DNA from 2 places in the Pontibacterium sp. genome. Region 1 is predicted to be linked to the other one. Evidence: predicted binding sites of a transcription regulator. Region 1 holds the regulator's gene; the other holds the start of a gene.
What was found. The regulator sigma-54, encoded in region 1, starts transcription at its own class of promoters, with help from an activator protein. The targets are predictions, from matches to a motif close to TGGCACNNNNNTTGCTNT.
Positions count from the first base shown of each region.

Region 2: a site for sigma-54 is predicted at 1,469-1,486, ahead of urtA (urea ABC transporter substrate-binding protein). Genes of this name have one in related genera too.

Region 1 is NZ_JBFGYC010000011.1:3,646-21,667, forward strand. Features, by position in the region: gene ABYW01_RS01490 (FadR/GntR family transcriptional regulator) at 1-449, shown strand, start outside; gene ABYW01_RS01495 (YhcB family protein) at 589-1,152, shown strand; gene ABYW01_RS01500 (Nif3-like dinuclear metal center hexameric protein) at 1,226-1,987, opposite strand; gene ABYW01_RS01505 (S1C family serine protease) at 2,068-3,219, shown strand; gene hisD (histidinol dehydrogenase) at 3,298-4,608, opposite strand; gene hisG (ATP phosphoribosyltransferase) at 4,605-5,261, opposite strand; gene murA (UDP-N-acetylglucosamine 1-carboxyvinyltransferase) at 5,282-6,544, opposite strand; gene ABYW01_RS01525 (BolA family protein) at 6,571-6,813, opposite strand; gene ABYW01_RS01530 (lipid asymmetry maintenance protein MlaB) at 6,922-7,218, opposite strand; gene ABYW01_RS01535 (phospholipid-binding protein MlaC) at 7,211-7,855, opposite strand; gene mlaD (outer membrane lipid asymmetry maintenance protein MlaD) at 7,866-8,321, opposite strand; gene mlaE (lipid asymmetry maintenance ABC transporter permease subunit MlaE) at 8,323-9,105, opposite strand; gene ABYW01_RS01550 (ATP-binding cassette domain-containing protein) at 9,108-9,917, opposite strand; gene ABYW01_RS01555 (calcium/sodium antiporter) at 10,177-11,130, shown strand; gene ABYW01_RS01560 (KpsF/GutQ family sugar-phosphate isomerase) at 11,151-12,125, shown strand; gene ABYW01_RS01565 (KdsC family phosphatase) at 12,165-12,707, shown strand; gene lptC (LPS export ABC transporter periplasmic protein LptC) at 12,707-13,273, shown strand; gene lptA (lipopolysaccharide transport periplasmic protein LptA) at 13,263-13,772, shown strand; gene lptB (LPS export ABC transporter ATP-binding protein) at 13,769-14,494, shown strand; gene ABYW01_RS01585 (RNA polymerase factor sigma-54) at 14,551-16,059, shown strand; gene hpf (ribosome hibernation-promoting factor, HPF/YfiA family) at 16,110-16,400, shown strand; gene ptsN (PTS IIA-like nitrogen regulatory protein PtsN) at 16,425-16,880, shown strand; gene rapZ (RNase adapter RapZ) at 16,913-17,773, shown strand; gene ABYW01_RS01605 (HPr family phosphocarrier protein) at 17,787-18,022, shown strand, end outside.
Region 2 is NZ_JBFGYC010000036.1:1,465-6,269, forward strand. Features, by position in the region: gene ABYW01_RS03690 (response regulator) at 1-768, shown strand, start outside; gene ABYW01_RS03695 (DUF6714 family protein) at 780-1,244, opposite strand; gene urtA (urea ABC transporter substrate-binding protein) at 1,651-2,934, shown strand; gene urtB (urea ABC transporter permease subunit UrtB) at 3,073-4,719, shown strand; gene urtC (urea ABC transporter permease subunit UrtC) at 4,716-4,805, shown strand, end outside.

The DNA.
Region 1 (18,022 bases):
TCAGCCTCAAAGAGGTAGATCTGGACGAAATTAACGCTGCCCGTCTCGAACTGGAAAGCACCTGCTGTCGTCTGGCCGCGACATACCGCAGCGAAAACCAGCTTAGCGCCCTGACTCACGAGCTGAAAGTCCAGGAAGATGAACGTATCACCGCAGAAGATTTCTGCGCTTCAGACGTTCGCTTCCACCGAATCATTGCCGATGCCAGTGGTAATCGGATGCTCGCCTTTGTGATGTATGCCGTCATCGAAGCGTTGCAGCCCGTTGCCAATATGATCGCTTACCGATTTCGCGAGCGTACGGTCATCATTGATCATCACCGGCGTATATTGGAGGCTATCCAGCAACAGGATGCCGATCTTGCATGCGCTATTCTGAAGGAACAAATTGAGTATCTGGCTGCACGTCATCAAGACGCACAGGACTGGCGCGCGGGCAAAGGCGACTAATCGCTTATACCCATGATCTGGCGCAAACAGCACAATACTGCACATACGGGGCATATGGGCTTTCAGCACTGATTGCTATATCCTTGTCACAGGTTTTATGACACTTTTCTGACCCCCTTTCAGACTAGAAGGAGCACTCGTGGACGCAAGCAGTACTGTATGGATCATCGCCGTTGTAGCACTAATCGTGGGCACTTTGATTGGTTATTTGCTGGGACGTTCTGGCGGCAATGACAATCGTCAGCTAGAGCTGATTGAGCAGCTGGACGAAACTCAACGTGAACTGGCGGAATACAAAGAGAAGGTCACAACACACTTTGAAGAGACTGCCGATCTGGTGAGCAGCCTGACCGATAGCTACAAAGCGGTTCATCTGCATCTGGCGAAAAGCTCTGTTGAACTGTGCAGCAGTGACGTTGCGACCCGTACGCTGGAAGAAGCTGCTCAGCCACGCCTGACCGCAGAACCTGAAGAAGCTGTTGTAGCAGATGCTACAGCGTCCGAAACGTCTGAAGAGAGCAATGGCTCAATGGAAGCGCCACTGGATTACGCACCGAAAAAACCAGACGAAGAAGGTACATTGTCTGAAACCTTCGGTCTGAAAGAAGGTGAAAAGGAGGGTGAAGAAACCCCTGCTGATCCGGCTGACTTCGCAGAGAAAAAAGAAGATAACAAAACTGAAGAAACGACTAAATCAGCCTGAATGATTACTCGTTTATCCAGTACAAAAAACCGGCTCATATAGGCCGGTTTTTTATGCCTAAACACTGCGCTGATCAGACCGGGTTATCAATATCCACAAACATCTGCTCAATACCAAACGTTTGGGCCAGCTCTTCACCTAGCGCTTTCGCGCCAAAGCGCTCTGTCGCATGATGCCCGGCAGCGATGTAGTGAACGCCATTCTCACGCGCACTATGCACCGTGGGTTCTGAAATCTCACCCGACAAATATGCATCTAATCCAAGATCAATGGCTTTCTCGATATAGCCTTGTGCACCACCAGTACACAAACCAATGGTCGTAATTCGATGCTCACCACCCGCGATAAGCATGGGCGGACGCTTTAAAACCTGACTCACGCGATCCCCCAACTCCTGCAAGCTCATTGGCACATCGAACCTGCCCGTCAGCCCAATACTGAGAGGATTGCCCTCCTCTAGGCCGCCCGTGACAGTAATTCCCAGTAATTTGGCCAAAACCGCGTTATTGCCAATGTCCGGATGCGCATCCAGCGGCAGATGATAACCCAGCAGATTAATATCGTGTTGCAGTAAGGTCTTAATACGCCGCTGCTTCATTCCGGTAATACAGGGATTTTCCCCTTTCCAGAAATATCCGTGGTGTACCAATATCGCATCAGCATCCCACGCGACAGCAGCGTCAATCAGCGCCTGCGACGCCGTCACACCTGTCACAATACGACTCACCTGCTCACACCCTTCAACCTGCAATCCATTTGGCGCATAGTCGCGAAAACGCTCCGGCGTAAGCCTTTGGTCCAGATAGTTGACCAGTTCTTTCCTACTTATCGACATATAATCCTGATTCAGATTCACATAACCATTGTTATCTTCGTATAATTCAAGAATCCCGTTAAACCTTCAACCCCGAGACAATGCGAAGATTCTCTTTTTTACTATGGCCCGTCGTCACCGGCATATTCGCAGCGATTGTTCTGCTGCAATTTTTTCCGGACCTGTTTGCCCCTAAGGTTAACACGGTGGAGATCCGCCAGACGGATAAGCCCGCCCTGCAACCCGCTGGCGCTCGAGGCCAGGGACCTGTGTCGTATGCAGATGCGGTAAACATTGCTGCACCTGCCGTCGTAAACATCTATACCCGGACGTTGGTAAAACAAAAAAAACCTCTCGCTGATGACCCGTTTTACCGCAACTTCCTGGACCAACGCGATACTCCACAGCGGCAACGCATCGAATCCAGCTTAGGTTCTGGCGTCATTCTTAGCCCACAAGGTTATATTGCGACCAACAACCATGTCATCGAAGGTGCGGATAGTATTGTTGTCGCACTGAAAGATGGCAGAGAAGCCATGGCCTCATTGATCGGCAACGATCCGGAAACTGACCTTGCAGTCCTGAAGATTGACCTGGAAGGCGTACCAAGCATCACGCTCACGGACTCAGATAACATCCAGGTTGGCGATGTGACACTGGCGATAGGCAATCCGTTTGGCGTTGGCCAGACAGTCACCATGGGCATCATCAGTGCGATAGGACGCAATAGCCTGGGCCTGAATACCTATGAAGACTTTATCCAGACAGATGCCGCCATTAATCCGGGCAACTCAGGCGGTGCATTGATCGATGCTTACGGTAACCTGATTGGCATCAATACCGTCATTTATACAAAATCGGGTGGCTCTCAGGGCATCGGATTTGCAATCCCATCCAACCTGACAAAACAGGTTATGCAGGATTTGATCCAGCATGGACGGGTCATCCGCGGCTGGCTGGGTATCGAAGTGCAGGAACTCACTCCCCAATTAGCCGAGTCGTTTGGCATGTCTGATACCCGCGGCCTTATTATCGCCGGTATTTTTCGAAACGGACCTGCCCATCAGGCGGGGATTCAACCCGGGGATATCATGATTGCGATCAACGATAAACCGATTCGCGATCGTCGGACATCCATGGATCAGATAGCCAAATATAAACCGGGTGACGAGATTAGCATTGATGTCATTCGAAACGACCAGCAACTGTCTCTGACAGTGCAAATCTTTGAACGACCACGCAGCCGCAGCTGATATGACATAGATAAATTCAGACAAATAAAAAAGGCTCCATCAGGGAGCCTTTTTTATTTGTCGATCACCCAGTCGCGATCAATCTTTCTTGATACGGTATTCAGCAGAACGGGCATGCGCTGTCAGGCTTTCTCCGCGCGCCAGTACAGACGCCACTTTACCCATCTCTGAAGCACCCTCTGCTGAGAACATAATCAGTGATGAGCGCTTCTGGAAATCGTATACACCCAGAGGCGAAGAAAAGCGTGCGGTACCGGATGTTGGCAGGACATGGTTGGGGCCAGCACAGTAATCACCCAGCGCTTCCGCGGTATAACGCCCCATGAAAATTGCACCCGCATGGCGTACCTTCGGCACCAGTGCTTCGGGATCTTCAACCGATAACTCAAGATGCTCCGGCGCGATGCGATTGGTCACTTCCATCGCTTCGTCCATGTCCTGCACTTTAATCAGCGCAGCACGCTCACGCAAAGAGACATCGATAATCGATTTTCGCTCCATCGTTGGCAGCAGCTTATTAATGCTCGCTTCCACTGCACTAATAAAATCAGCGTCGGGAGAAACAAGAATAGACTGCGCATCTTCATCATGCTCTGCCTGCGAAAACAGATCCATTGCGATCCAATCAGGGTCAGTCTTGCCATCACAGACAACAAGAATTTCAGATGGACCTGCGATCATATCGATGCCAACAGCACCAAACACCGCACGCTTAGCCGTTGCAACAAAGATATTGCCAGGACCGACGATCTTATCCACTTTAGGTACAGTTTCAGTACCGTAGGCCAGAGCAGCAACCGCTTGCGCGCCCCCCACACAGAAGACACGATCAACACCCGCCAGCGCAGCAGCAGCCAATACCAGCTCGTTCACCTCACCATCTGGCGTCGGCACGACCATAATAATCTCAGCCACACCCGCAACTTTTGCCGGCATGGCGTTCATCAGGACTGACGATGGGTAGGATGCCTTACCACCCGGCACATACAAACCAACACGATCCATCGGGGTCACTTTCTGGCCCAGCATGGTGCCGTCAGCTTCGGAGTACTGCCAAGACTCACCTTTCTGGCGTTCGTGATAACCACGCACACGCTCAGCGGCCGTTTCCAGCGCCTGGCGCTGCTCAGCTGGCAGATTGTCGAGAGCATTGTGCAAACGCTCCTGACTCATCTCCAGCTCAGCCATAGACTCAACCTGCAGACGATCAAAACGGTTGGTATATTCAACCACTGCCGCATCGCCTTCGGCTTTCACACGCGCCAGAATCTCATCAACAATCTGATTGACCTTACCATCAGATACAGATTCCCACGCTAAAAGACGGTCCAGCTCTGTTGCAAAGTTATCCTGCTGAGAGTCCAGACGGGTAATACTCAGGTCATTCATGCTGATGCCTCCGCCTCTCTGGCATCAACGGCAGCCGCCAGCTTATCCAGTATCGGCTGAATCTGTTTGTGCTTCATCTTCATCGATGCCTGCCCAACAACCAGACGGGAACTGATATCATCGTCGATCGATTCCATCGGTTCCAAGCCATTTGCTCGCAGCGTATTACCAGTATCAACAATATCAACGATACGATCAGCCAAGCCCATAATCGGTGCCAGCTCCATCGCGCCGTACAATTTGATGATATCAACCTGTACACCCTGCTTAGCAAAGTAATCACGGGTGATATTGACGAACTTGGACGCCACTTTCATACGGCCTTCAACCGCAGGCGCCCCCTTCATACCGGCAACCATCAGCCTGCAGCGGGCAATCTTCAGGTCCAACGGTTCATACAAGCCTTTAGCACCATGTTCTAGCAACACATCTTTACCGGCGATTCCCATATCCGCACCACCATACTCAACATACGTTGGCACGTCGGTCGCACGAATCACCACAAACTTGATATGCTCATGGTTCGTATCAAAGATAAGCTTACGGCTACTGAAGATATCCTCAGCCGGAACAATATCAGCCGCTGCCAACAGTGGCAGGGTCTCTTTGAGGATACGCCCTTTGGACAGCGCGATGGTCAGTTGCTGCTTCATGCTACTCTCAATACCTGTATTTAACCTGGCACACGCTTGATACGCGCACCCAATAACTGCAATTTCTCTTCAATACACTCGTAACCACGATCGATGTGATAAATACGATCGATCACCGTGTCACCGTCACTCACCAATGCAGCAATCACCAAACTAGCCGATGCGCGAAGATCGGTTGCCATAACAGGCGCGGCCTGCAGTACCTCAACCCCCTCAGTTACAGCAGTGTTGCCGTCGATGGAGATCTTTGCACCCATGCGGATCATCTCCTGCATGTGCATAAAGCGATTCTCAAACACGGTTTCCTTGATACGACTCACCCCTTCAGCAACCACATTCATCGCAGCAAACTGTGCCTGCATGTCCGTTGGGAACGCAGGATAAGGGGCTGTTGTAATATTAACTGCTTTAGGGCGCTTACCGTGCATGTCCAACGCGATCCAGTCATCGCCGGAGGTAATTTCTGCACCCGCTTCAGTCAACTTCTGCAATACTGCATCCAGCGTGGTCGGATCAGTGTTTTTAACCTTAACACTGCCACCCGTTGCAGCCGCCGCAGCCAGGAACGTACCCGTTTCAATACGATCCGGTAACACGTCGTAACAACAGCTATGAAGGCTTTCAACGCCATTCACAACAATAGTATCAGTTCCCGCGCCCTGAATATCAGCACCCATGGCGTTCAGGCAGTTTGCCAGATCAACCACTTCAGGTTCGCGTGCTACATTTTCCAGTATTGACTGACCTTCTGCCAACGCAGCAGCCATCAGAATATTCTCGGTGCCTGTCACAGATATCACATCGAAGAATATTCGGGCCCCCTTCAAGCGGCCATTACTTTTAGCACGGATGTATCCGGCCTCAACCAGTACCTCAGCGCCCATCGCCCGCAGACCGTGAATATGCATATCCACAGGGCGAGAACCAATTGCACAACCGCCTGGTAGCGAGACTTCAGCCTCGCCAAAATGCGCCAACAGCGGCCCCAGTACCAGAATGGAAGCGCGCATGGTTTTAACCAGCTCATATGGCGCAACCGTTTCTGTCAGAGTGCCCGCGTTGATTTCAACGCGCATTTTTTCATCCATCACCAGATCGACACCCATGCGACGTAGTAACTCAAGCATGGTGGTGATGTCGTGCAAATGGGGAAGATTGCCAATCTTAATCGGCTCTTTTGATAGCAGAGTCGCAGCTAGAATAGGCAGGGCAGAGTTTTTCGCACCGGAGATTTTCACCTCGCCGTGCAACGGCGTGCCGCCTGAAATAATCAGTTTATCCATTGACTTACCTGAAGCTCATTGGAAGGTTATTTTTGCAGCGCGTCCCACTGCTCGGGAGTGTAGGTCTTGATGGTTAGTGCGTGGATTGTGCCGTCAGCGATGTACTCATTCAGACATCCGTAAACCAACTGCTGTTTCTTTACCGGGCGCAGGCCATCAAACAGCCCCCCGACAACAGTCACCTGAAAATCACACCCTTCACCGGCAGTATATGCGGTACAGCCTTCAAGTTTAGACTCGATGATCTGTTTGACGTCTTCAGCTTGCATTTCATACTCCAACTGGCGAACTATGCAACGTGTTCAAATAAACGCGAAATCATACCGGATTGAAACAAAAAAGGCGATCTGTCAGATCGCCTTCTAATGTGTATTCAACTAGCTGAAGCATTGCTCCAGCCCTACTAATCCGGCAATGGACTGCATCTCGGATGGGACATTAACCGGTTTCAACGTCAGCCCTAATAACTCAGCACGGCGCATTGAGCACAGCCACAATGACAGCGCTGAACTATCAACCCGGCTGACGCCGGAAAAATCAACAGCAACCTCACCAGACATTTCACCAAGCAACTGATCGACTTTTTCACGAATTGCAGTGATATCCGAAAACTTCAACACACCGGATAACTGCAATGCCATGTCACCAGCACGCTCGACCTTCCACTCAGCCATTGCTGGCGCCTTTATCCGGATCGATCTGCTCTTTCCACATAGTAACGGTGCGCGACACGTTACCACGAGACTTCTGTGCCAAATCTGCAAACTGATTTTTGAAGGTCAGTCGCAAGTTCACGCCATCCAGGTTCACGTTCACCAAGCGCCACTCGCCTGCTTTCTTACGCATGTAGTAGACCAGAGTAAACTTAGTTCCGGCACTGGAGGTGACTTCAACAGTAACGATCTGCTTGTCCGGCTTAGGACTTTTCGTCTTCGCAGGAACAACTTCATAACCTTTAATATCAAAGCCAACAATGGCTTTAGCATAGGTTTTTAGCAACGTGGTACGAAATACACCCGCAAACTCGGTCCGATCATCAGCCGAAGCCTTGCGGTAATACTTACCCATAACCAGCTTGGAGATATAAGGAAAGTCCACTACCGGATCCAGCAACGTATCAATTTCAGATACCAGCGCAGAAAACCGCGTTTCCTCACGGAAGCTTGAATCTTCCATCAAACTGAGCATTTTGCCAGTCGCATTTTCGACAACCTGACTCGCCTCCTCCCAGGAAGCCATTGCAGGTAAAGAGATCGTCAGCATAAATGCTGTAAAAAGTACTGCTACTTTGCTTACAAGCTGCTTAAACATAGAAAAACCTTTATTCTGAAACTTCGTTGAACAGGAACTTACCAATCAAATCTTCAAGCACCAAGGCTGACTGGGTATCCTCGAAGAAATCGCCATCTTGCAGAAACTCCTCCTCTGCACCTGCGACTACGCCAATATATTTTTCTCCAAGCAACCCAGCGGTCAGTATAGATGCAGAACTGTCGATCGACAGGAAATCCACATCCTTGGCAATTTCCATCTCCACCAGAGCCTGCAGAGCATCAGAATCCAGACGAATATCCGTCACCTGACCGATTAACACCCCTGACATAGTGACCTTAGATCGCTCAGTAAGCCCGCCGATATTCTCAAAGCGCGCGTAGACACGATAAGTTCCTTTGCTCTCAAGATTAAGACCACTGACGTTTACCGCCAGCATTAACAAAGCCACCAACCCCATCAATAGGAAAGCACCCACTCCTATCTCCAAGACTCGGATACGCATACTATAAATCTCCAAACATTAATGCAGTCAGAACAAAGTCCAGTGCCAATACCGATAACGAGGCATAAACCACCGTTTTGGTTGTGGCATCACTAATCCCTTCCGACGTTGGAACACAGTCATATCCCTGAAATACCGCTATCCAGGTTACGACAAAACCAAACACCACGGCCTTAATCAGGCCATTTAAGATATCCTCAGAAAAGTCCACCGAGTTTTGCATATTCGACCAAAACGACCCCTCGTAGATACCCAGCCACTCGATACCCACCAGCGCACCACCAAATATCCCCACCAGAGAGAAAATAGTCGCCAACACCGGCAAACAGATAAAGCCAGCCCACAACCGTGGCGCAACAATACGCCGTAATGGGTCAACCCCGATCATCTCCAGACTAGAAAGCTGCTCAGTGGCTTTCATCAAACCAATCTCTGCCGTAAGCGCAGAGCCTGCCCGTCCAGCAAACAACAGCGCCGTTACGACGGGCGCAAGCTCCCGCACCAAGCTCAGAGCCACCATCTGCCCGACGGCTTGTTCAGACCCGTAGTCCACCAGAATCGTATAGCCCTGAAGCCCCAATACCATACCGATAAACAAGCCTGAGACCACGATAATGATGAGTGACAACACACCCACAAAGTGGATTTGCTTAATCACCAACGGCAGCATCATCGCCGGCTGCGGGCGCGCAATCAGCGACTGCATCAAGATAATGCCTGCTGATCCGAACGCTTCGAGCTTTTTCAGCCCTTTATGCCCAACCCGGGCAAGTAAATCCAGCATACTCAGCTGTCCTGCAACAGTTCAGACTGATAATCCCCGGCCGGGAAATGAAACGGCACAGGCCCATCAGGTAATCCCTGAATAAATTGGCGTACTTTCAATGAAGACGCATTGTTGATCTCTTCAGGCGTCCCTCTGGCAACAACCTCAGCATCTGAAATCAAGTAAATGTAGTCAGCAATCGCCAGCGTTTCCTGAATATCATGGGATACGATAATACTGGTATGACCCAGCGCTCTATTGAGTCGACGAATTAAGTTCACCAACACTCCCATTGCGATCGGGTCCTGACCAGTAAATGGCTCATCATACATAACGAATTCAGGGTCCAGCGCAATCGCACGCGCCAGCGCTACACGTCGCGCCATGCCTCCGGACAACTCACTCGGCATCAGGTCTCGCGCACCCCGTAATCCCACAGCATGCAACTTCATCAACACAACATCACGTATCATCTCTTCTGAGAGATCCGTATGCACCCTCATCGGAAATGCAACGTTCTCGTAGACACTGATATCAGTAAAAAGTGCTCCGCTCTGAAACAACATCCCCATACGCGACCGCATCTTGAACAGCTCACGACGGTTCAGGCGCGGAACATCCTTCCCATCCACGAGAATAGAACCGCTGTCCGGCATCAACTGCCCGCCGATCAAGCGTAATAACGTCGTTTTCCCGGTACCTGAGGGGCCCATAATGGCGGTAATTTTCCCACGTGGCACCTGGATATCCACGTTGTTATATATCGCCCGTTCCCCACGCGAAAAACTGAGTTTTTGTATGTCAATGATGACGTCGTCGAAGCTATCCATAGGCTCTATAGATGTAGGGAGTTGTGGCTAGTTCCTTCCTTGCCAACATTTTTTATCAAATGCTGTCGTTCGATAGACTGGAGGAGCATTACCGTGATTCAAAAGGCCGCGAATTATACCACCGCCCACCTTAAAGCTGAACACTAAATAATTTTGCTCAATGCAATAGATTATTCCATTGAGCGCTTCTATCAGCGTTTAATCAAACCACGCATTCTGTTTTAATAGCCCCCTCTATTTACTGGCAACGAGATGCACAATGCTGTACCCAACACTCGCAATCATTACAGGCTTGGTTTTACTAGTATGGAGCGCAGACCGGTTTGTAATCGGCGCAGCTGCAACCGCCCGTAACTTCGGCATGTCACCGATGCTCATCGGTCTGACCATCGTATCCTTCGGCACCTCTGCACCAGAGATACTGGTTTCCTACATGGCCTCCATCAATGACGCAGGAGAGCTTGCAGTCGGCAATGCATTAGGCTCCAACATCGCCAACATTGCTTTAGTATTAGGTATTACAGCCATTATCGCCCCACTTCCGGTTAAATCCGGCGTATTGCGTAAAGAACTTCCATTACTGCTTGCTGTCACTGTTTTTGCAGGCATGCTGCTTCTGGATCTCCAGCTCACGCTGGTCGACAGTGTTATTTTGCTGTCCATGCTGGCGCTCAGTTTGTATCTTTTCCAACGTTTTCAACGCAACGCTTCACCGGAAGAAAGCGCCAACGAAGAGGAAGAGTTACCCGAACTAAAAACGGGTAATGCTGTTTTCTGGCTGATTCTAGGGCTTGTTATTCTGGCTGGGAGCTCCCGCCTGCTGGTCTGGGGGGCGACTGAAGTAGCCTTGGCATTAGGCGTTAGCGAGCTGATCATTGGCCTCACTATCGTCGCCATTGGAACCAGCCTGCCTGAATTGGCGGCGTCGGTTGCCAGTGCCCTTAAAGGACATCATGACCTGGCCATTGGCAACGTGGTCGGTTCCAATATATTCAACCTTGTAGCGGTTATGGCCGTTCCGGGGTTTATTGCACCGCTAGCGATCGATAGTATCGTTTTAATCAGGGATTACAGCGTTATGCTGGGTCTGACCGTTGCATTGATCGCTTTCGGTTTGATTCAGAAACCACCAAAGATCAATCGATATGAAGGCATCCTACTGACTGCGCTGTATGCAGGTTATCTGGTACTGCTATACAATATGACCGTTTAATTCCGGGCACCGAGAAAAAGATGACCAAAAAAGCTGACTTCCTGGCGTCTGCGCGCCGCACCATCCAGCTGGAAACCGAAGCTGTAAAAGACCTAGAAAATCATCTGGACGGTGACTTTCAACATGCCTGCGAATTGATGAGCCAATGCACCGGTCGCATCATTGTTACCGGCATGGGCAAGTCAGGCCATATCGGCCGTAAGATAGCGGCAACCCTTGCTAGCACAGGCACCCCTGCTTTTTTTGTACATCCGGGTGAAGCCAGCCATGGCGATTTGGGGATGTTCACATCTGAAGACGTGGTGCTGGCACTATCAAACTCTGGTGAGACGGCAGAAATCGTGACCATTTTGCCACTGATCAAGCGGATGAACGCTCCACTCATCAGCATGACCGCTAAACCGGACTCCAATCTCTCCCGAGCGGCGGATGCCAATTTACATATAGGCGTGGAAAAAGAGGCCTGTCCACTCAATCTGGCCCCTACGTCCAGCACGACCGCGCAACTGGTCATGGGTGATGCATTAGCGATTGCATTGCTGGAAACCAAAGGCTTTAGCAAAGAAGACTTTGCCTTTTCCCACCCTGGCGGCAGCCTTGGCAGGCAACTGTTGTTAAAGGTAGAAGACGTCATGCACAGTGGTGACGATGTACCTTGTGTAATAGAAGGCACATCGCTGCACAATGCACTTTTCGAAGTCACCGAGAAACGCCTGGGTATGACCGCAGTATTGAATAAAGCCGGCGTTGTTACCGGAGTCTTTACTGACGGAGACTTGCGTCGAGCACTAGACCACGAAGTCAATTTGAAGGGCACGCCTATTGAGCAGGTGATGACCGTTGACTGCACCACAATCCGAGCCGACATTCTGGCTGCAGAGTGCCTTCAAATTATGGAAAGCAAACAAATCAATGCGTTGCTGGTTGTCGATGACGAAAACAAACCTATTGGCGCGCTGAATATGCATGACCTGCTTAAAGCAGGCGTACTCTGATACAGCCCCGACAAACCAACAGAATTTGGAGCAGACCAGATGAACTGGTGCCAGGACCTAACTGACGAACAAGCCACGAAACTTCAGGATGTTAAACTGGCGGTATTCGACGTTGACGGTATTTTGACCAATGGACAGCTGTTATTCCTTCCAGATGGCCAGGAAGTGAAACAGTTTAATACCCTGGATGGGCTTGGCATTAAGCTTTTACAGAAAGCCGGTATTGAAACAGCCATCATTACAGGCCGACGCTCCTCTCAGGTTGAACTTCGCGCTCGCTCGCTGGGCATCACCTATCTGGAGCAAGGCCGCGAAGATAAACTGACCGCACTGAAAGAGCTATGGCAAAAAAGCGGACACAATGCAGAAACAACCGCGTATATCGGTGATGACCTGCCAGATCTTTCGGCTATTCGCGCGGTGACGTTTGGAGCCACCGTGCCCAACGGCCACCCTCTGGTTCAACAACATGCTGACTGGTGCACATTACGTCGCGGCGGCGAAGGAGCCGGTCGTGAATTCTGCGAAAAGATCCTTGCTGCCCAGGACAAACTTGAACAGGTATGGGAGCCATACCTCTAGTGTCTACCGCCCGCACTCGCCTGATTATTGCTGCGCTTCTGCTTGGCCCCGTACTGCTTTACTGGGGCTTAGGTATTGCACCTAGCGAAAGAAGCCGCCCCCCACAAGCGCTACAACAAGGCGAAGACTACTTTGCAACCGATACCCGCACACGGGTATTTGATGACCAAGGCATGCTCGAGCAAACATTCTCCACTCCTCGCCTGGATCACTATCCCGACCGGGCTGAGAGCGAGCTCACAACTCCTGAGATCATTCTTTACGGGACAGACGGCTCAGTAACGACGACAACGGCTAAACATGGCACCCTGCCGGATGACCGGATTAAAGCCTTGCTCAGTGGAGATGTTCGCGTTAAAGACAGTACCAGTTCCGGGGTTGTAACCCTGGTTCTGACCGAGACACTAACGCTTTACCCCGATACAAAGCTGGCTGAAACGGATGAACCAGTCACCATCCTTTCTGACAACGTTCGCTACGACGCTACCGGTATGACAGCCTCGTTCGAGAATAAAACACTTAAGTTGTTATCAAACGTACAGGGATTGCATGAGAATGAAGACTAAATTTCTGGCACTGATGGTTGCAACGCTGCTCAGCGCCACGGCCAACGCGCTACCGGAAGACCGAGAGAAGCCTATTCACGTCAGCGCTGACAGTGCGTCGATTGATGAACGGACCGGTCGAACCGTCTATGTTGGTGACGTAAAAATCACTCAGGGTACCCTGCTAATCGAAGCTGACCGGGTAGAAATGGAGCGAGGCAAAGAAGGCGTTGAGCTGGTTACCGCGTACGGCAATCAAGCCCACTTCCGCCAAAAGCCCGATACCGATAAGCCATATACCGACGCCTGGGGCGATACGATTATCTACAAAGTAGAGAAAGAACACCTCACACTTCAGAAAAACGCTAAAGTTATCAGCGACAAAGATACATTTACTGGTAGCCGCATACTCTACAACCTCAAAACTTCAGTTGTAGACGCGTATAGTGATGGCAAAGATGGCAGTAGCGGCCGGGTAGAGATGATCATCCAGCCCAAAAAAGATAAGGACGCTCAATGAGTAAGCTGCAAGCAACGCATCTTGCCAAAAGTTATAAAGGCCGCGAGGTCATCAAAGATGTATCCCTATCGATTAAAAGTGGTGAAATTGTTGGCCTGCTAGGGCCCAACGGCGCAGGCAAAACCACCTGTTTCTATATGATCGTTGGCTTGGTACGTGCTGATCGCGGACAGGTACTGATCGACGAAAAAGAGATCACTCGCCTGCCGATGCATGGACGTGCTCGCTGCGGTATCGGCTACCTGCCACAGGAAGCCTCGATCTTCCGCAAGATGAGTGTCCGGAACAATCTATTAGCCATTTTAGAAACACGACATGATCTGGACAAAAAGCAGCGCGAAACAAAAATGTTCGAGTTGCTCGAAGAGTTCCACATCACCCATATTATTGACAGCTTAGGCATGAGTTTATCCGGCGGCGAACGCCGACGCGTTGAAATCGCCCGAGCACTGGCCACCGAACCTTCGTTCATCCTGCTAGATGAACCGTTTGCGGGTGTCGACCCTATCTCTGTTAACGATATAAAAAGTACGATTAAGCATTTGCAAAGCAAGGGCATTGGCATCCTGATCACCGACCACAATGTTCGGGAAACGCTGGATATCTGTGAGAAAGCGTATATCGTGAGTGAAGGAACAATCCTCGCAAGTGGCGCTCCGGATGCTATTATGCAGAATAACGCTGTACGTGCAGCCTATCTGGGTGATACGTTTCAACTGTAAGTCATTATTCAAGCTGAACTTTTCTTTAACGCAGCACAGGTTTCTATCGAGTAGTTATGAAGCAAGCGCTACAACTCAAAATTGGCCAGCAACTCACCATGACGCCTCAGCTCCAGCAGGCGATCAGGTTGCTGCAGCTATCGACACTGGACCTGCAACAGGAGATTCAGGAAGCGCTTGAAAACAATCCGATGCTGGATGTTAATGAGGAAGGCGACACCGACACCCCGGCAAGTGAAGAAAAAAACACGCCGGACTCAGCCTCAGATACAACCCCGGATTCCGAAGTGACAGCTCACGCGGAACAGGAGCATACAGAAGAAGCTCAAGTTGCCGACGATAACTGGAATGATGAGATCCCCGCCGAACTCAGTACCGACAGCAGCTGGGATGACACCTTTCAGAGTTCAGCTCCAGGCAGTAGCCGAGACGACTCTGAAGGCACCTTCGAATCCAATGACACCGCAGAAGAAACGCTACAGGATCACCTCCACTGGCAACTGAACCTGACGCCTATGAGCGATCAGGATCGGTTAATTGCGACCAGTCTGATCGATGGTATCAACCCCGATGGCTACCTCACGGTTACACTTGAAGATATCCACGAACATCTGCGTCAACAGGATGGCATCGAGGAATTAGATCTGGATGAAGTCGAAGCAGTGCTGCGACGCATTCAACAATTTGATCCTCCTGGTGTATGCGCACGAGATCTCAGCGACTGCCTCGCAATTCAGTTGGAGCAACTCCCGGATGACACTGCGTGGAAAAAGCAGGCGCTGACAGTCGTCAGAAATTACCTGAAGTTACTTGGTAGCCACGATTACCGTCAACTGATGCGTAAAGCGAGGCTCAAAGAACCTCAGTTGCAGCAGGTCAGTCTGCTCATCCAGCAGCTGAATCCAAAACCCGGCGCATCAATTACCTCCAGTACCGCTGAATACGTGATACCGGATGTCATTGTCACTAAACAGCGCGGTATCTGGACGGTCAACCTTAACCCGGAAGTATCACCCCGCCTGAGAATCAATTCCGGCTATGCCGATCTGGTACGCAGGGCTGATAACAGCGCCGATAACAACTACCTGAAAAGCAACCTTCAGGAAGCGCGCTGGTTTATAAAGAGCTTGCAGAGCCGCAACGAAACCCTGATGAAAGTCGCAAACGAAATCGTTAAACGACAGGAAGGTTTTCTCGAGCACGGTGAGGAAGGGATGAAACCCATGGTACTGCATGACATCGCAGAAGCCGTTGAAATGCACGAATCAACCATCTCCCGTGTCACGACACAAAAGTACATGCACACCCCGAGAGGGATTTTTGAGCTGAAGTACTTCTTCTCCAGCCACGTAAACACCAACGATGGTGGAGCCGCCTCCTCTACGGCAATCCGAGCGCTGATTAAAAAACTGGTTGCCGCTGAAAATCCGGCAAAACCGTTAAGTGATAATAAGATCGCACAATTTCTGGACGAACAGGGATTTAAAGTAGCCCGACGTACAATTGCGAAATATCGGGAGGCAATGAGCATTCCGCCTTCTAATGAACGCAAGCGTCTGGTTTAATGGAAACGGAAACACAGGACGAATACAGTCACTGCCAATAGGAGAGACCTATGCAGATTAATATTACTGGCCATCATGTCGAACTGACTGAATCTATGAGTAATTATGTGCACTCCAAGTTTGAAAAACTGGGACGGCATTTTGACAATATCACCAACGTCCAGGTGACACTCAGCGTCGACAAAAAACGTCAGAAAGCAGAAGGTGATCTTCACCTTGCCGGCGGACAGATCTTTGCTGCTCACGAACATGATGATATGTACGCCTCTATCGACGGTCTTGTCGATAAACTGGACCGTCAGATCATTAAGCACAAAGAAAAACTCAAAAAACACAAATAAGTCATATCATTCTCAACACACCCTATGTTGATTCAAGAGCTACTGACGCCCTCGAGAACCCTATGCGGCTTCGAGGGCGGAAGCAAAAAACGTGTACTGGAAAAAACCAGTCAGCTAATCGCCGAGCAAAATCCCGGTCTGGAAGCTGATACTGTATTCTCAGGACTACTCGGCAGGGAGCGTCTAGGCAGCACCGGTATCGGTGATGGCGTGGCAATCCCCCACTGCCGGCTACAAGACTGTCAGAACGCCTTGGGCTACCTGATCACACTGGACTCACCGATTGATTTTGACTCAATTGATGGCAAGCCCGTAGATCTGATCTTCACCCTTGTCGTACCGGAAGAAGCCTGTGACGAACATCTTCAGACGCTGGCTTCAGCTGCAGAGCTGTTTAGTCAGGAGTCGGTACGCAGTGCCCTACGTAATACCAGTGATGATGCCGCTCTGTATACCGTCATTTCTGATCTGGGCAATTAACGAAATACCTCATCACACAGGCAGGAGGGGACATGAAGCTTGTTGTTATCAGCGGCCGATCAGGATCTGGTAAAAGTACAGCGCTTCAGGCGTTAGAAGATATCGGCTTCTACTGCATCGACAATCTTCCTGCGACCCTGCTGCCCTCACTGGTTGCTCAGATGACCAGTGATCCGCAGCATCCAGAGCACATTGCGATCAGTATTGATGCACGCAATTTGCTGAGCAATCTGGCGCAGCTTCCCACCATTCTCGAAGCACTGAAAAAAGATGAGCAGGAAGCACACTACGAAGTGCTTTACCTTGATGCATCAGAAGCAACTCTGCTAAAGCGCTACAGTTCTACACGCCGTAAACACCCTCTATCAGACGATAATCGCGGCCTGCTGGAATCGATTCAGCTCGAACAGCAGCTACTCGAACCCATCGCTAAAATGGCCGATTTGCGCATCGACACAACACGTCTGAACCTATACGACCTGCGTGATACGGTTAAAAGTCGCATTGCCGACCGCAGTGATCAGTCACTTGCAGTGCAGTTTGAATCGTTTGGCTTTAAACACGGTGTACCGTTGGATGCCGATATTGTTTACGATGTCCGCGTCCTGCCCAACCCATATTGGATTCCTGAATTGCGTCAATACTCGGGTCTGGACCAGCCTGTGATCAACTTTTTATCTGAATCAGATCAGGTGCAGGAGATGCAGGACCACATTACCGAGTATCTGGAATGCTGGTTACCACGCTTCGCCGCCAACAATCGCAGCTACATTACAGTGGCCATAGGCTGTACGGGGGGGCATCATCGATCAGTCTACCTGGCGACCCGTTTAGCTTCTCATTTTGAAAAACTTATGGATAATGTCCATGTCCGCCATCGGGAACTGAAGTGACAGACCTAACGACATGATCGAAAAGAAACTAGAAATCATCAACAAACTGGGCCTTCACGCCCGTGCAGCTGCGAAACTCACCGGCGTAACCGGCCGCTTCTCCAGCGATATAAAAATCGCCAAGGAAGGACGCCAGGTCGACGGCAAGAGCATCATGTCCGTTATGATGCTGGCAGCCAGCATCGGTACCGAGCTGATATTTTGCATCGAAGGTGATGACGAACAGGATGCGATGCAAGCCATCGAATC
Region 2 (4,805 bases), on a different contig from region 1:
CGGATTCGCCCCGACATTATCCTGCTGGATGCCATCATGCCGAACATGGACGGATTCGATACCTGTCGGGCACTCAAGGCTGATCCCGCTCTGGCGAGTATTCCGGTGATCTTTATGACCGGCCTGACCGATACCCGTGATGTGGTGAAAGGTCTGGAAGCGGGTGGGGTGGATTACCTGACTAAGCCGATAAACCCGAGCGAACTCCTGGCGCGGATGAAAGTGCATCTCGCTAATGCCCGTCAGACCGTGAGTGTGCATTCCGCGCTGGATGACAGCGGCCAACACCTGATGACGGTGAACCCTAGCGGTGAAGTTCAGTGGGGCACACCACAGGCCTATGCACTGTTGGCGAAAGCGCAGGTCGATCTGGACTGGCAAAATAAACATCTGGGCGCTCAGATCAACCAGTGGCTGGAAACTCCGGAACTGGCGCAGCAGCAGGCACTAAAATTACGCCATCTATCCTATCCACTGGAACTTAAGCTCGTGGCAATGCATGACAACGGCGAGGTGCTGGTGCGTCTGATCGATGGTGAGCGTCCTACCGGAGCAAGCCTGCTCAAGATCAAACTGAGCGTCACCGAACGGGAGTCTGAAGTCTTACACTGGATCGCCAATGGCAAAACCAATCGTGAAATTGCAGAGATACTAGAGATGAGCCCGCGTACGGTGAATAAACATCTGGAACAGATCTTTCCCAAACTGGGAGTTGAAAATCGCACAGCGGCGGCGGGAGTGGCGTTGAGGTTACTATCGGTGGAGTAGCCCAAGGCGTTTTACTTGTTCGATTCCTTTGCCCAATAGTCGTTAAGCACATGCTTAATGGAAGGATGATCAAACGCATACTCATCGTTTTCAAGGCACCATTTCAAATACATCACCACTGATTTGCGTTGGATGTTACTTAGTGTGCTGAATCTGGATATCGAGTATTCATCTGGCTGAATAAGATGAAATATGGGGTCGTCTACTTCATTTCTGATGCTGCCAATGATGAAGGCGGGTAGATGAAATCGCATTCCGTCCGCATCAAAAAAAGAAAGGCTGCTATGACAGCGTTGTAAGTCATCATAATTGAGCGCTCTCCAGTCTTCTTTTTGGTCTCTTTCGCGGTTTTTAACCTGCACGTCTTTGGATTCATAGTCATCAATCGCTTGTGCTTCCCACAGACCGATTCCGTTTCCAAGCGTGACTCCTACAAAAGCAGACGTTATCTCTTTTTCAATGCTGTCTTTGTTCATTGGCAATCCAATATGTTGGTACGAGCCCTGTTTCTGTTTCTCACGCGCCTCGGTGGAAATTCACAAACGGCTACAGTGATACATTGTATATCACTGCTGTATTGCTGCGGTTAACCTGTATCACCGTCTGCATTCCCACGCGGGGCATGGGAACGAGAAGTGAGGTGGTCTGACTGCGTATACTGGTTCCCATGGTCCTCCGTGGGAATCCATACAGTGGGTGAGGGCACACGCACTGCTTGCACTTCGCCCCTATACGTCAAATGACGTACCTGTCTGCGTTAATCGCCCGATACCCGCAATCGCCCATATTCAATAGTCTGGATGCAATACAAAACCGTTTCGCAGCAAGGTGTAAGCGGAGCCGTGTGATGTAACCAATTCTCAAATGAAGGGTAGATCAGGTATGAAAATCAAAAGCATCGTGACCGGTATTGCACTCTCAATGGGCGCTTCTGTTATCAGCATCAGTGCGGTGGCAGGCGATACGATCAAAGTGGGCGTGTTGCACTCTCTGTCTGGGACTATGGCGATCAGTGAAACCACGCTGAAGGACACGGTCCTGATGATGGTGGAGGAGCAGAACAAGAAAGGGGGTCTGCTGGGCAAGAAGCTGGAAGCGGTGGTGGTTGATCCTGCCTCAAACTGGCCTTTGTTTGCAGAAAAGGCGCGTGAGCTGCTGACTCAGGAAGAAGTGGATGTGATCTTTGGTTGCTGGACGTCGGTATCCCGTAAGTCTGTTTTGCCGGTAATTGAAGAGCTGAACGGTTTGATGTTCTACCCGGTGCAGTACGAAGGTGAAGAGTCTTCCAAAAATGTCTTCTACACCGGCGCAGCGCCAAACCAGCAGGCAGTCCCTGCGGTGGATTATCTGGCGGACGAGCTGGGCGTCGAGCGTTGGGTACTGGCGGGTACGGATTACGTTTACCCACGAACCACCAACAAGATACTGGCGGCATACCTGAAGTCTAAAGGTGTGGCTGACGAAGATATCATGGTGAATTACACGCCGTTTGGTCACTCCGACTGGCAGTCTATCGTCTCTGATATCAAGAAGTTTGGCAGCGCCGGCAAAAAGACCGCTGTGGTCTCTACCATCAACGGTGATGCCAACGTTCCGTTCTACAAAGAGTTGGGTAACCAGGGCGTATCCTCTGAAGATATCCCGGTTGTTGCGTTCTCTGTTGGTGAAGAGGAACTGTCCGGTATTGATACCAAACCACTGGTTGGCCATCTGGCTGCATGGAACTACTTCCAGAGTGTTGATAACGAAGCGAACTCCGCCTTTATCAATAAATGGAAAGCTTTCACCAGTGCGGATCGCGTGACCAATGACCCAATGGAAGCGACCTATATTGGCTTCAACATGTGGGCAAATGCGGTGAAAAAGGCAGGTTCTACCGAAGTGGATGCGGTTGAACAGGCGATGATCGGTCAGGAAACCCCTAACCTGACAGGCGGCACGGCAGTGATGAACAAGAACCACCACCTGAGCAAGCCGGTACTGATCGGTGAGATTCAGGATGACGGTCAGCTGGAAGTGGTTTGGGAGACGGAAGGTGTTGTACCGGGTGATGCATGGTCCGACTACCTGCCGGGTTCTAAAGATCTGATCTCTGACTGGACCTCTCCGGTGAAATGCGGCAACTACAACACCCAGACTCAGGCGTGTGTTGCTCAGGCTAAATAAGCGGTATCCCTCGCAGTTGCTACGTGATCTGTTTATCGCAGGTACGTAGCCCCATGTGGCACCCGATGGACTGTCGGGCGCCACGTTCTCTTTCTTTTGCTTATGTTTCCCGAGCAAACCCTATTTTGGAGAAGATCCATGAGACGCTTGCTAGCGATAGTTTGCTGCTTTTTGGCTGCGTCATTTATCTCCGTTCAGGCAGCTGAATTCACACACTCTGCCCAAACTTCTTCCTCTGCTTCAGCAGCGGGATCGTCGGTGACGACAGAATCCCTGTTGCTGGAGCTGACACAGGTAAAACTGTCCAAGGCACTGCCCGTATTGAAACAGCTTGAACAGGTCGGTGGCGTAAACGTGTTGCCACTGTTCAAGACGATGCTGGCGGGTGAGCTGTATTTTGTAAAAACCAGTAAACAGGTGGTGGGTTATAAAAAAGTGAACGGCGATGCTGTCATCGAAGATCCGTTTACCGCCGAACCGCTCTCTGATCTGACCAAAAAACAGATTAAAAAAATACGTGTGAACAATCGATTGCGCGTGTATCTGCGCGGTGTGATTGCCCGTCTGCAGATTAGCCATCCCGACGCTGAGCAGCGTTTATCGGCAGTACGTTCTCTGCTGAGTGATTTGGATGCTTCTACGGTTGCGACGATTCAGGATGCTCGCTTATCGGAAGAAAACCGCGACGTGCAGGCGATGATGGATCTGGCGCTGGCGATGCACCAAACCGAATCGACGGTGGCAGCGGAGCGACTGGCCGCCGTTAACGTGTTGGCGGACAGTCTGGAAAATGATGTCCGTAACCGACTGACCGCACTGGCGGCGCACGATCCACAAAAGGAAGTGAAAGCGGCGGCGAACAAGGCGCTGGATTCGATCAATCAACGGATCGAAGTCTATGACTTTGTTGATCAGCTGTTTTTTGGTTTGAGTCTTGGCTCGGTGCTGTTGCTGGCGGCGATTGGTCTGGCGATCACCTTTGGGGTGATGGGCGTGATCAATATGGCCCACGGCGAAATGATCATGCTGGGCGCCTACACCACCTATGTGGTGCAGCTGATGATGCCCAATGCGATTGAATACTCCCTGTGGGTGGCGATTCCGCTGGCGTTTCTGGTATCCGGTCTGGTGGGTGTGATGATTGAGCGGGGCGTAATTCGCTTCCTGCACGGACGTCCGTTGGAAACCTTGCTGGCGACCTTTGGTATCAGCCTGATCTTGCAGCAGCTGGTGCGTTCGGTGTTCTCTCCGCTGAACCGTCAGGTGGCAACACCGGAGTGGATGAGTGGTTCGCTGGATATCAATCCGGTGCTGAGTTTAACCCTCAACCGCTTATATATTCTGGCGTTTGCGCTGTTGGTCTTTTGCCTATTGCTGATCATCCTGCGTAAGACCTCGCTGGGGCTTAACGTCCGTGCTGTATCGCAGAACCGAAATATGGCGAAAGCGATGGGTATTCGTACTGATTGGGTCGATGCGATGACCTTTGGTCTGGGTTCGGGTATCGCGGGTGTCGCCGGTGTTGCATTGAGTCAGCTGACCAATGTCGGGCCGAATCTGGGGCAGGCCTACATCATCGACTCCTTTATGGTGGTGGTGTTTGGTGGCGTTGGAAACCTTTGGGGCACGCTGGTGGCGGCATTCTCACTAGGTATCGCCAACAAATTCCTGGAGCCGGTCACCGGTGCTGTACTCGCCAGTATCTTCGTACTGGTATTTATCATCCTCTTTATTCAGAAACGTCCTAAGGGCTTGTTCCCGCAGAAAGGGAGGGCCGCAGAATGAATCAATTAATGCGTTTTAGTCGCCTGCACGGCGACAGTAAAGTCGCTCCATTCGTTGCCATTCTGGTGATCCTGACGGTACTGGCC